Regions from separate parts of the Aliiglaciecola sp. 2_MG-2023 genome, predicted to be linked through region 3. Evidence: predicted binding sites of a transcription regulator. Region 3 holds the regulator's gene; each other region holds the start of a gene.
What was found. Region 3 encodes FNR, which switches genes on or off when oxygen is low (the NO sensors DNR and NnrR bind a similar motif). Its sites were predicted from a motif close to TTGATCTAGATCAA; they were not measured.
Positions count from the first base shown of each region.

Region 1: the regulator FNR is predicted to act here: its motif matches at 1,357-1,370, upstream of Q4567_RS10505 (OmpW family protein).
Region 2: the regulator FNR is predicted to act here: its motif matches at 1,343-1,356, upstream of Q4567_RS13165 (YdcH family protein).

Region 1 covers NZ_JAUORY010000008.1:124,229-127,428, forward strand. The annotation lists gene Q4567_RS10500 (response regulator) at 1-434, opposite strand, end outside; gene Q4567_RS10505 (OmpW family protein) at 638-1,288, opposite strand; gene Q4567_RS10510 (MipA/OmpV family protein) at 1,465-2,253, opposite strand; gene accC (acetyl-CoA carboxylase biotin carboxylase subunit) at 2,524-3,200, opposite strand, start outside.
Region 2 covers NZ_JAUORY010000012.1:6,445-9,644, reverse strand. The annotation lists gene Q4567_RS13175 (SCO family protein) at 1-458, shown strand, start outside; gene Q4567_RS13170 (hypothetical protein) at 514-981, opposite strand; gene Q4567_RS13165 (YdcH family protein) at 1,022-1,273, opposite strand; gene Q4567_RS13160 (hypothetical protein) at 1,634-1,825, shown strand; gene Q4567_RS13155 (hypothetical protein) at 2,001-2,435, opposite strand; gene Q4567_RS13150 (DUF6090 family protein) at 2,648-3,200, shown strand, end outside.
Region 3 covers NZ_JAUORY010000005.1:234,286-237,485, forward strand. The annotation lists gene Q4567_RS07555 (heavy metal translocating P-type ATPase) at 1-788, shown strand, start outside; gene ccoS (cbb3-type cytochrome oxidase assembly protein CcoS) at 811-996, shown strand; gene Q4567_RS07565 (sulfite exporter TauE/SafE family protein) at 993-1,658, shown strand; gene fnr (fumarate/nitrate reduction transcriptional regulator Fnr) at 1,684-2,421, shown strand; gene uspE (universal stress protein UspE) at 2,536-3,200, shown strand, end outside.

The sequences.
Region 1 (3,200 bases), on a different contig from region 3:
TTATCAATTATCAATAAGTGATGAGTAATATCTAGGCTGACTGGTCCGCAGGTTACTAAGGACTGTTGAGAGGTGCCTAACCGCCTTTCCATCACACGTAAACGGGCCAATAATTCTGACATTTCAAACGGTTTTGGCAGATAGTCATCTGCGCCCTTATCTAAGCCTTGGATTTTATCCGAGGTAGAGTCACGGGCGGTTAATATCAGTGTTGGAATCGGGTTTTTTTGTTTGCGGATTTTATCAAGTAAGGTTAACCCATCCATATCCGGCAATCCAAGGTCAAGAATCATTAAATTGCAATCGTCTGAGTTTAGCGCGGCTATCGCGTCTTTGCCGTTGAACACACAATTAACGGCATAGCCTTGGGTTCGCAATGATTTGCTTAAGGCTTCCGATAACGCGTGGTCGTCTTCTACTAATAAAATACGCATAATAATTGATTCTTTTTCATTTACAGCAATCGGTTGGGAAATTGACAATAGGTTAAGTCAGTTACAAATTGCATATTGATCTTCCCTATCATTATAGAAAGTTTACCTTAAAATAGTATTAACGCAGATAAATAGACGACAGAATTTTTAGCCAAAAAAAACGGGCACTTCAGTGCCCGTTTTGATCGTCGTTTGGGGTTGGTTTAAAATTTATAACCAACAGTCAGTGAATAAACAAATGGGTCAATATCCACATCCACTGTTCCAGCAGTCCCATTATTAGTAAATGTTGCTTCAGTGCTGATATCTATATAGCGCGCTGAAGCGTTAACAAACCAATTGTCGTCCAACATGTAATCAAAGCCGATTTGTGCAGACAAACCAACAGAGTCATCTAACTCTAAGTCACTAAAGCCCGCTTCTTGATTGGCTGCGGTGAAATCTTCACTGAAGAAAATAGTGTAGTTAACACCTAAACCAACATAAGGCTGAAATGCACTATCGGCATCTAAGAAGTGGTAATTAGCTGAGATAGTAGGCGGTAAGTGTTTTGTTGAGCCTAATGCGCCCACTGTGTCTAAACCAATATCATGTTCAAAAGGCGTTGCTGCTAGTACTTCAATCGCCCAATTGGGTGACAAGAAATACGCAAAATTTAATCCTAACTGAGTGTTGTTATCTACATTCACGCCAACACCAACATCCGTGCTACCGATAAAAACATTACTGCTTGATTCATCTGGTGCAACAGTGGTTACACCGGCACGTAAAATCATATCACCGGTTGTGTAGGCTTGTGCATTAGTAGCGCCAAGAGCGATAGCTACAGCAAGATAGACTGCTAGTTTTTTCATGTGTTTCTCCATCGAAATATGTGTTTAAGTTTGATGGGGAAAGCTTACGGCATTGAATTTTTCTGATATTGATCTGGCTCAACCAAAAACGCTCGAAACATTGATGTAAATCAAAGTTTTATAATACATGACTCAAGAATAGCTGAATTGCACAATGGGAATGTATTTTGCGCCTTTTAGTTTTGATATTCGCTGCTTTTTTTAATCTGCCAAATTACACCTGCTCCAAAAGCATAATTATTTTTATCCACTAATAAGGGGCTGTCGAGGTTGGCGGCTGCATTATGGAAATGATAGGTCGCACTCATAAACATGCGAACAGTAGGGGTCACATTGAACATGTAGCCGGTAGAGAGTTCCAGACCCAAATAGCCTTGTTTTGCATCGTATGCAGGCCGCTGTTGGGTGGCGAATTGGCTATCAACTTGGTAAAAATAGTCGTGCAGTTTTTCTGTGCCCCAACTAGGCGATACACTAATTCTAAAGCGATCTTCGGATTGCAATGTGCCAATGTATTGGTAGGTCAATTCTGGGTTCAACACATATCCTCGGTGGGATAATGATGAAAAATCAGTTGAGAATACCGCGCGACTTTGTACTTTTAATTGGATTTGCTGAAGACCAGTGGCTTTTTTACCGCTTTCGAAAAGCTTAAGACGAATTTGTGGGCCTACCTCGAAGACAAAATCCAGATCGGGCATACCGGCGCGCACTGAGTCGTCACTGGAGTCTGCGCTAAAAGCAGCATCAATAGACAAATCTATTTCTATCCAATCCTTTTCCACCGCAACCGCACGTATAACGCTATTTTCGCCTATTCTGAAAATATCGCCGCGATAAATAAAAAAAGGGACTACAAACCCATTGTTGTGATTCTTAGCTGCGCCTGGATATTCTGGGGTGCTAAATCCAGCACCGACGATACCTGCCTCCCAAAGTGGTTTTTTGGTGTGTTCATCGTCCATAGTGGTATCGATTTGAGCTAGGCAAGGAAGGCAAATAAGCGCCAGAAAAGGCAATAAGAGGCTTGGTGTTAGATTCACAAAAATACCGTTCGAATACATATAGTATCGAAAACTTACTACAGTAAATGGAATGAGCTCAAGTTTAATATTTTAAAAGTCGTTGAAGCAGTACAGAGATAGCAATACGGACACGAAAAATTATTGAATAGCAGGGAGAGGAATAATCAGGGCCTACCTAATTTAGACTAGATAGGCCCTTTACGTCATAGATTATGCGAGTTTAAGCTTTTTCTCTAAATAGTGGATGTTTGTACCACCGTTAAAGAAGTTTTCATCTGCCATAATGCTTTGCTGTAGGGAAATGTTGGTTTTAATTCCTTCTACAACTAATTCATCAAGGGCATGTCGCATTCTCGCAATTGCCACGTCACGATTTTCTCCATAAGCGATTAACTTACCGATCATAGAGTCATAGTGAGGAGGTACACTGTACCCGGCATATATATGAGATTCCCAACGAATACCGAAACCACCTGGCGAATGGAACATATTAATTTTTCCAGGGCTAGGCATAAAGGTCGCTGGATCTTCTGCATTGATTCGACATTCAATGGCATGACCGCGAATCTGAACATCTTTTTGTTCAATGGATAAAGGTTGACCAGCAGCAATACGAAGTTGCTCTTTAATCAAATCCACACCAGTGATCATTTCTGTGACAGGATGTTCAACCTGAATACGTGTATTCATTTCGATGAAATAGAAGTCGCCGTTTTCATAAAGAAACTCAAAGGTTCCCGCGCCACGATAGCCAATTTCGATACAGGCTCTACGGCAACGCTCACCAATTCGCTCACGGGTTTCTGAATTAATGCCCGGTGCAGGTGCTTCTTCCACTACTTTTTGATGACGTCGTTGCATTGAGCAATCACGTTCACCTAAATGAA
Region 2 (3,200 bases), on a different contig from region 3:
GCGAAAAAACCTTTGAAAATAAAATCTATGTTGCCGGATTCTTCTTTAGTACTTGCCCAGGAATTTGCCCATCGATTAGATCGAAATTGATTGCGGTTCAAGAAAGGTTCATTGATGATCCTGAAGTGAAAATTCTTCAACACTCTATTAGACCAACCTCTGATTCAGTTGCTTTGTTGAAAGATTATGCGGATACCAATGGCATCGTTAGTGGCAAATGGCATTTAGCCACCGGAGATAGGGACGCGATATATTCACTTGCCAAGTCGGCCTATTTTGCCAGTGAAGATTTGGGTAACATTCAAAACACAGATGATTTTTTACATACCGAAAGTCTGTTATTGATTGATCAAAACCGACATGTTCGTGGCATATACAATGGTCTTAACAAAGCCTCTGTGGCCTATCTAATAGCCGACATTGAAAGCTTAAAAAAGACAAACACTGCAAAACAATAAGACCAACAAAACCTGCGGGATCTGCCCCGCAGGTTTTTGCTATTTTTGAACGAGCTTAGCGATTTACGCTATGACAGTTAGTACAGGCACCAGACACTTTCCCAGCCAAGTAATAACTCGGTTTTTCCAAAGACGCGGCAATGCGTGCATTGTCTACTTTACTTACAAAGTCACGCATATAGTCTTGAAGAAAAGGGTGACTGGCCCCCGCATCTCCTGCGCGCAATCCAGAAGCTATCTTTTCAATATTCTGCAAAGTAGATAATACTTGCTGTTGTTGCTTAGCAAAACCGACACTTTGCGGCTCATGTTGCTGGCTTAGCGCAAACTCTAAAACACGCATTTGTTGTGCGAGGCGATCCATATCTGAACGCAATTTCGACGGTTCAACGTATTTAAAATCTGGCGGGTAAGTGACTTTTCTGAGATTGGTGGCCATCTGACTGGTGCATCCCTGGATGAACATAACGCCAAAAAGCAGAAGGGAAACAGAGAAGAGCAATAAACCTTTGTGCATTTTCATTTTATAGCCGCCTTGTCATTGTCAAAAAGCTTGCTAAAAATTAAAGCGCTTTCTCAGTCTCAGTTATTTGCGCAAACAATTGATCTTTAAGTACCACACGTTGCTTTTTTAACGATTCTAGATATTCGTCTGAGACCGCCTCATTCTGTTCTTCAATGTGATGAATCTGCTTATTGACATCATGATACTCGTCAAACTGTTTAACAAAATGCCGATCATTCATTTTAAGATGACGGATAGTGTGTTTATGCTCTGGAAGATCATGACTAAGCGTATGTTTTTCTACTTGCATGCTGAATTTACCTCATATTTATGGTTTAAATTTGACAATTTCAGTGTACGCCTTAGACAGCCTTATATATTGATCTAGGTCATGTTTAACGGGATAAACTACTGAGTTAATAGCACGTCTAAATTCTTTCAAAACTTTTAGAGGCTCCCTGCTTTTGAAAGTAAAATTTGAATCTACGTTAGTGTCGTCGACTTTCCTAATATTACTGATTCCTACTGAATTTGATCGCAATAATGCAGAAACAGAAAGGCTTTTGACAAAAAACAGGTCTACTCTATCAAGAGTAAAAATGGTCAGAATGATAAGTCACTTACATCTGGCGAATTGGACAGAGTATTACGTTTGGAGTAAGCAAAAATTGTGAACAACACTGAAATTCAAATTGGCTTACCATGTGTTTACGAGCAATTGTGTTTTTGGTCTGGAGTGGGCATTGCTTTTTTGTTTGTAGCCATAATTGTTGCAATCGTTGTCTCTGTTTGGCGGGATAAAATAAAACAGAGAAAAAAGCGCGAAGAGCGACTAAAGCAACGAAAGCGCAAGTTTGATTAACACAGTTTTCTTGTCACTATTACTCTGGTAATTAGGGCGGCAATCCATCGGCTGCAATCAAGGCTGTCATCATGGCTTTTCAGATTCCTGTCACCTTGATATGACACGCCTCTACCTTCTTCAGATATCAGGTAAATCATTAATTAAAAAGACACAGTGCAAATGGCGATATTAGTTAACCATTGATGTAAGAATTACCAAACTCTTGTTTAATCGTATCTAAATAATCCTTCAGTGAATGCTTCTTATAATAGTGGTTCAGCATTGCTGATGGCTTAGCTTTATTATCGCAAAACTCACACTGCACTTTCACTTCGGGTGCGTCGTCTATTGCCTTTTGCAGTCCACTTTCAATACGATGATGCTGTACCTGAAGCTTTTCGGTTGTTTCTGTTATTGTGTAAATATCGGTAACAGGATCCTTTGACATGTATCCGTAGTCAACAAGTGCTCTTCGTAAGTGATCTACCGCATACATCGGCTCAGACAAATATCGACGACTAATTGAACCGACAATTATTTTGTCCAGCTCATGTCTAGTGTATGAGGTTCTATCTAACAACGAGAGAATAAATTCTGATATACGGTTTTTTTTGCTTCTTAATTGCACTGGCTTGCACCTTCATCACGATCAACTTTAAACTTAAAAGTCATATTGACACTGTAAAGACTACACCAAAACTCCGGAAAATTTAGCCTTTCTATAACCCATTAATCTGTTTTCAAGATCATTTTTAAAAGATGGGTGTCTTCTTTATTATTGTATTCTTTATTGCAAAACTACTGTGCTAAGCTTGGCAAACATATCAGGAGGGATTCGATTTGTTATTACGAAGAATTTCACAACACGTCAAAGAACAGAATTGGTTTGCTGTTGCCATCGATTTTTTCATAGTCGTGGCCGGCATCTTGATTGCGTTTCAAATCACCAGTTGGAATGAAGAACGCAAAGACAACAAACGTGAGCAACAAATCATAGAACGGTTACACTCCGACTTTACGATGCTTGAGAAAAATACCGACGAGTATATTGAATTTCTTGAGGTTAACGCACCGATAATAGAAAAGTTCCAGCAACAAATTATCAATTATCCCAAAGGTACGGATTTGGAGCTGATGCAAAGTTTCTTTGAAACGGCATTCAACTTGCCCCCTCCTGAAGGCCATTCAGATACATACCAGCAGCTTATAACCAACGGTGATATGAGCGTTTTAAACAACGAATCTTTACGCGCTGAACTTGTGAACCATGCTTCTTTAACGAACTTATACTTGCACGCAAGCCAAGCTAGTCGTGAGTGGTCAAGGCCATATGTGACGCCGCTTGTACGGCTAGATTCTTTACTTCAAGTTTTACCGATGGATGAGGCTGTAT
Region 3 (3,200 bases):
ATGAAACTTTTGTTTATAATTTAGCTGCCGGATTAGAACTCTATTCAAAACATCCGATATCTCACGCGTTTCAATCTCAGACCCCCTGCGCAGTTTCCCAAGTAGTTACTGTGGCGGGAAAAGGTTTACAAGGAACCTACCAATCTCAAGTCGTTAAGATAGGTAACATAAGTATTCTTGATAACAGTGATGGTTTACGACCCACTGAGGATGACTCTCGAGTTTATCTGCAATTGGGTAAGCAATTAATTGCTGCATTTAGCGTAAAAGATGTAGTTAAAAAAGACGCAAAACAACTCGTCGATGACTTACGCAGCAAACAATTGGTGATGTTAAGTGGTGACTCAGAAATAAACGCGTCTTTGGTCGCTGATTCTTTAGGTATCCCGAACGTTTATTTTAGACAAACGCCAATACAAAAACTGACATACATTCAAAACTTACAAGCCAAAGGACACAAAGTTTTGATGATTGGTGATGGCATCAATGACGCCCCAGTTTTGGCCGCTGCTGATGTATCAATTGCGGTAGGTGACGCCAGTGACATGGCGAAACGTTCTGCCGATATCATTTTATTAAATTCAAAATTAAGTAATGTTAAGTTTGCTGTTAGTATGGCGATTAAAGTGCGTACCAAAATCAAACAGAACATGGTTTGGGCCATTGGCTATAACGCGTTAATTCTTCCCCTAGCAGTAGCCGGATATTTAAGCCCGTGGATGGCCGTAATTGGCATGTCGTTAAGTTCAATTATTGTGGTCGCAAACTCTATTCGTTTACTACGTTAACCAGCGCTAATAGGAAATTAAAGTGAGTATTATTTATGTGCTAATCCCCATCGCTATTGTGCTAGTACTGTTAGCCATAGGGATCTTTTTTTGGGCGGTCAAATCCAATCAGTTTGAAGATTTAGAGCGTCAAGGATACAACATTCTATTCGATGATGACGTGGATAAAAAAGTACAAGTAAAAAAGCCAAAAACTAACGACAAATGAACGACTTAAGCTGGTTTTCTGCAATATTAATCGGACTTGCTGGAAGTGTGCATTGCGCTGGGATGTGCGGTGGAATTGTGACCTCATTTACGTTTGCATTACCAAAGAATAAGTCACAATGGCCGTATTTAATTGCCTATAATTCAGGCCGCATTTTATCTTATAGTTTCGCTGGCGCAATCGCTGGGCTGTTGGGTCAGATCGTCACCACAAAATCCTTTATCAATCCTCAAGCACTGACCCTTTTTGGCGGAGTATTTATGGTTCTGCTTGGATTATATGTGGGACAGTGGTCAAAACTACTGGTTAAAGTAGAAAAAGTTGGCGCTATTTTTTGGCGTAAAATTAGTCCCATATCAAAGCGTTTCATTCCCTTTAAACACCCAATCTATGCTGTACCCTATGGCCTAATCTGGGGCTGGTTGCCCTGTGGATTGGTTTATTCGACGTTAACATGGAGTGTTTCCACCGGCAGTGTGGTACAAGGTGCTATCACCATGTTTTGCTTTGGCTTGGGCACTTTGCCCATCATGTTAGCAATGGGAGCCAGCGCCAGCCAAATAAGAGGATGGTTGACCCAACCAGTGGTAAAACGAAGCGTTGCAGTCTTATTATGCTTATTTGGCTTGATTTTATGTTACCAAGGGATTCATAATTGGTAACTAATGAATTAATTGGAATTAACTAATGTCAGATCCGAACAAGTTCAGTATTCGCTGCCAAAACTGCAGTTTTAATCACCTATGTATACCGGTGGCTCTGAATCAGACTGAAATGGAGAGTTTGGACGAAATCATAGAACGCAAGCGCCCTTTGCATAAAAATGATCAATTAACTATTCCTGGGCAAAAATTTACGTCGCTGTTTGCAGTAAGAACGGGCTCATTTAAATCTTACATAACCTCTCCCGATGGCGAACAACAAATTACAGGGTTTCATTTTCCCGGTGATATTGTCGGCTTTGATGGACTATTTTCTGAAAAATATCAAAGTTATAATCAAGCGATGGAAACCTCCATGGTTTGTGAGTTACCTTACGACAAGTTAGATATTATGAGCGCACAACTTCCTACACTGCGCAAAGAAATGCTTAAAATTATGAGCACAGAAATAAACCAAGATCACAGTCTCATGATGTTATTAAACAAGCGCACAGCAGAAGAACGTCTTGCCCACTTCCTAATTAATCTATCAGATCGTTTTCGCTCCCGCGGTTTTTCTGAATTAGAATTTAATTTAACCATGACCCGAAACGAAATTGGTAATCACCTTGGTTTAACTGTTGAAACCGTCAGTCGTTTACTCACCCGTTTTCAAAAAGAAAATATCATCAAAGTTGATGGGAAATTTATACAAATTCTCAATTTGGCGGTACTTAGAGAGAAACTTGGTGAACACGTTTTAAATAAACAAGCCTGCGGTTAAGTCTTTTAATTTAAATTGATTCAGGTCAAAACAATTAGTCTGTTAATTGGCAAACTAGCTAAAGTAGCCATACACTTAATATACGTAGTGTAAACGTTTGAAGGGAATTAATTTATGTCCGTATTTAACAAAATACTAGCTGTTGTAGACCCAACTACAGAAGATCAAAAAGCGTTTAAAAGAGCGCTTTTATTGGCAGAAAAGACCGGCGCCAGTATTACTGCGTTTCTGTCCATATATGATTTCTCTTATGAAATGACCACTATGCTCACCGTGGATGAAAGAGAAACGATGCGCCAAGCTGTGGTGGATGACAAAACCGATTGGCTTGCCAATATAGTTGAACCCCTAGCGGCTAACTCATCTATTTCAGTAGATATAAAAGTGGTCTGGCATAATCGGCCATATGAAAGTGTATTGTTCGAAGTGATTGATCACAGCTATGATTTAATCGTCAAAGGAACCCACGAGCATGACACCCTAAAGTCAGTGATATTCACCCCGACTGATTGGCATATCCTACGTAAATCACCGGTTCCAGTTTTACTTGTTAAAGAACATGATTGGCCTATTAATGGCAATATTTTAGCTGCGGTAGATGTGGGCAGTGAAGATGAAGAACATCATAGCTTAAACAAGTTAATCACTAAAACCGCTGGATTGATGGCTGATTTACTGGAAGGACATGTAAACTTGGTTAATTCTTACCCAGGTACACCGGTTAATATTGCCATCGAAATACCAGAGTTCGATCCGGTTGGCTATACAGAGTCAGTTAA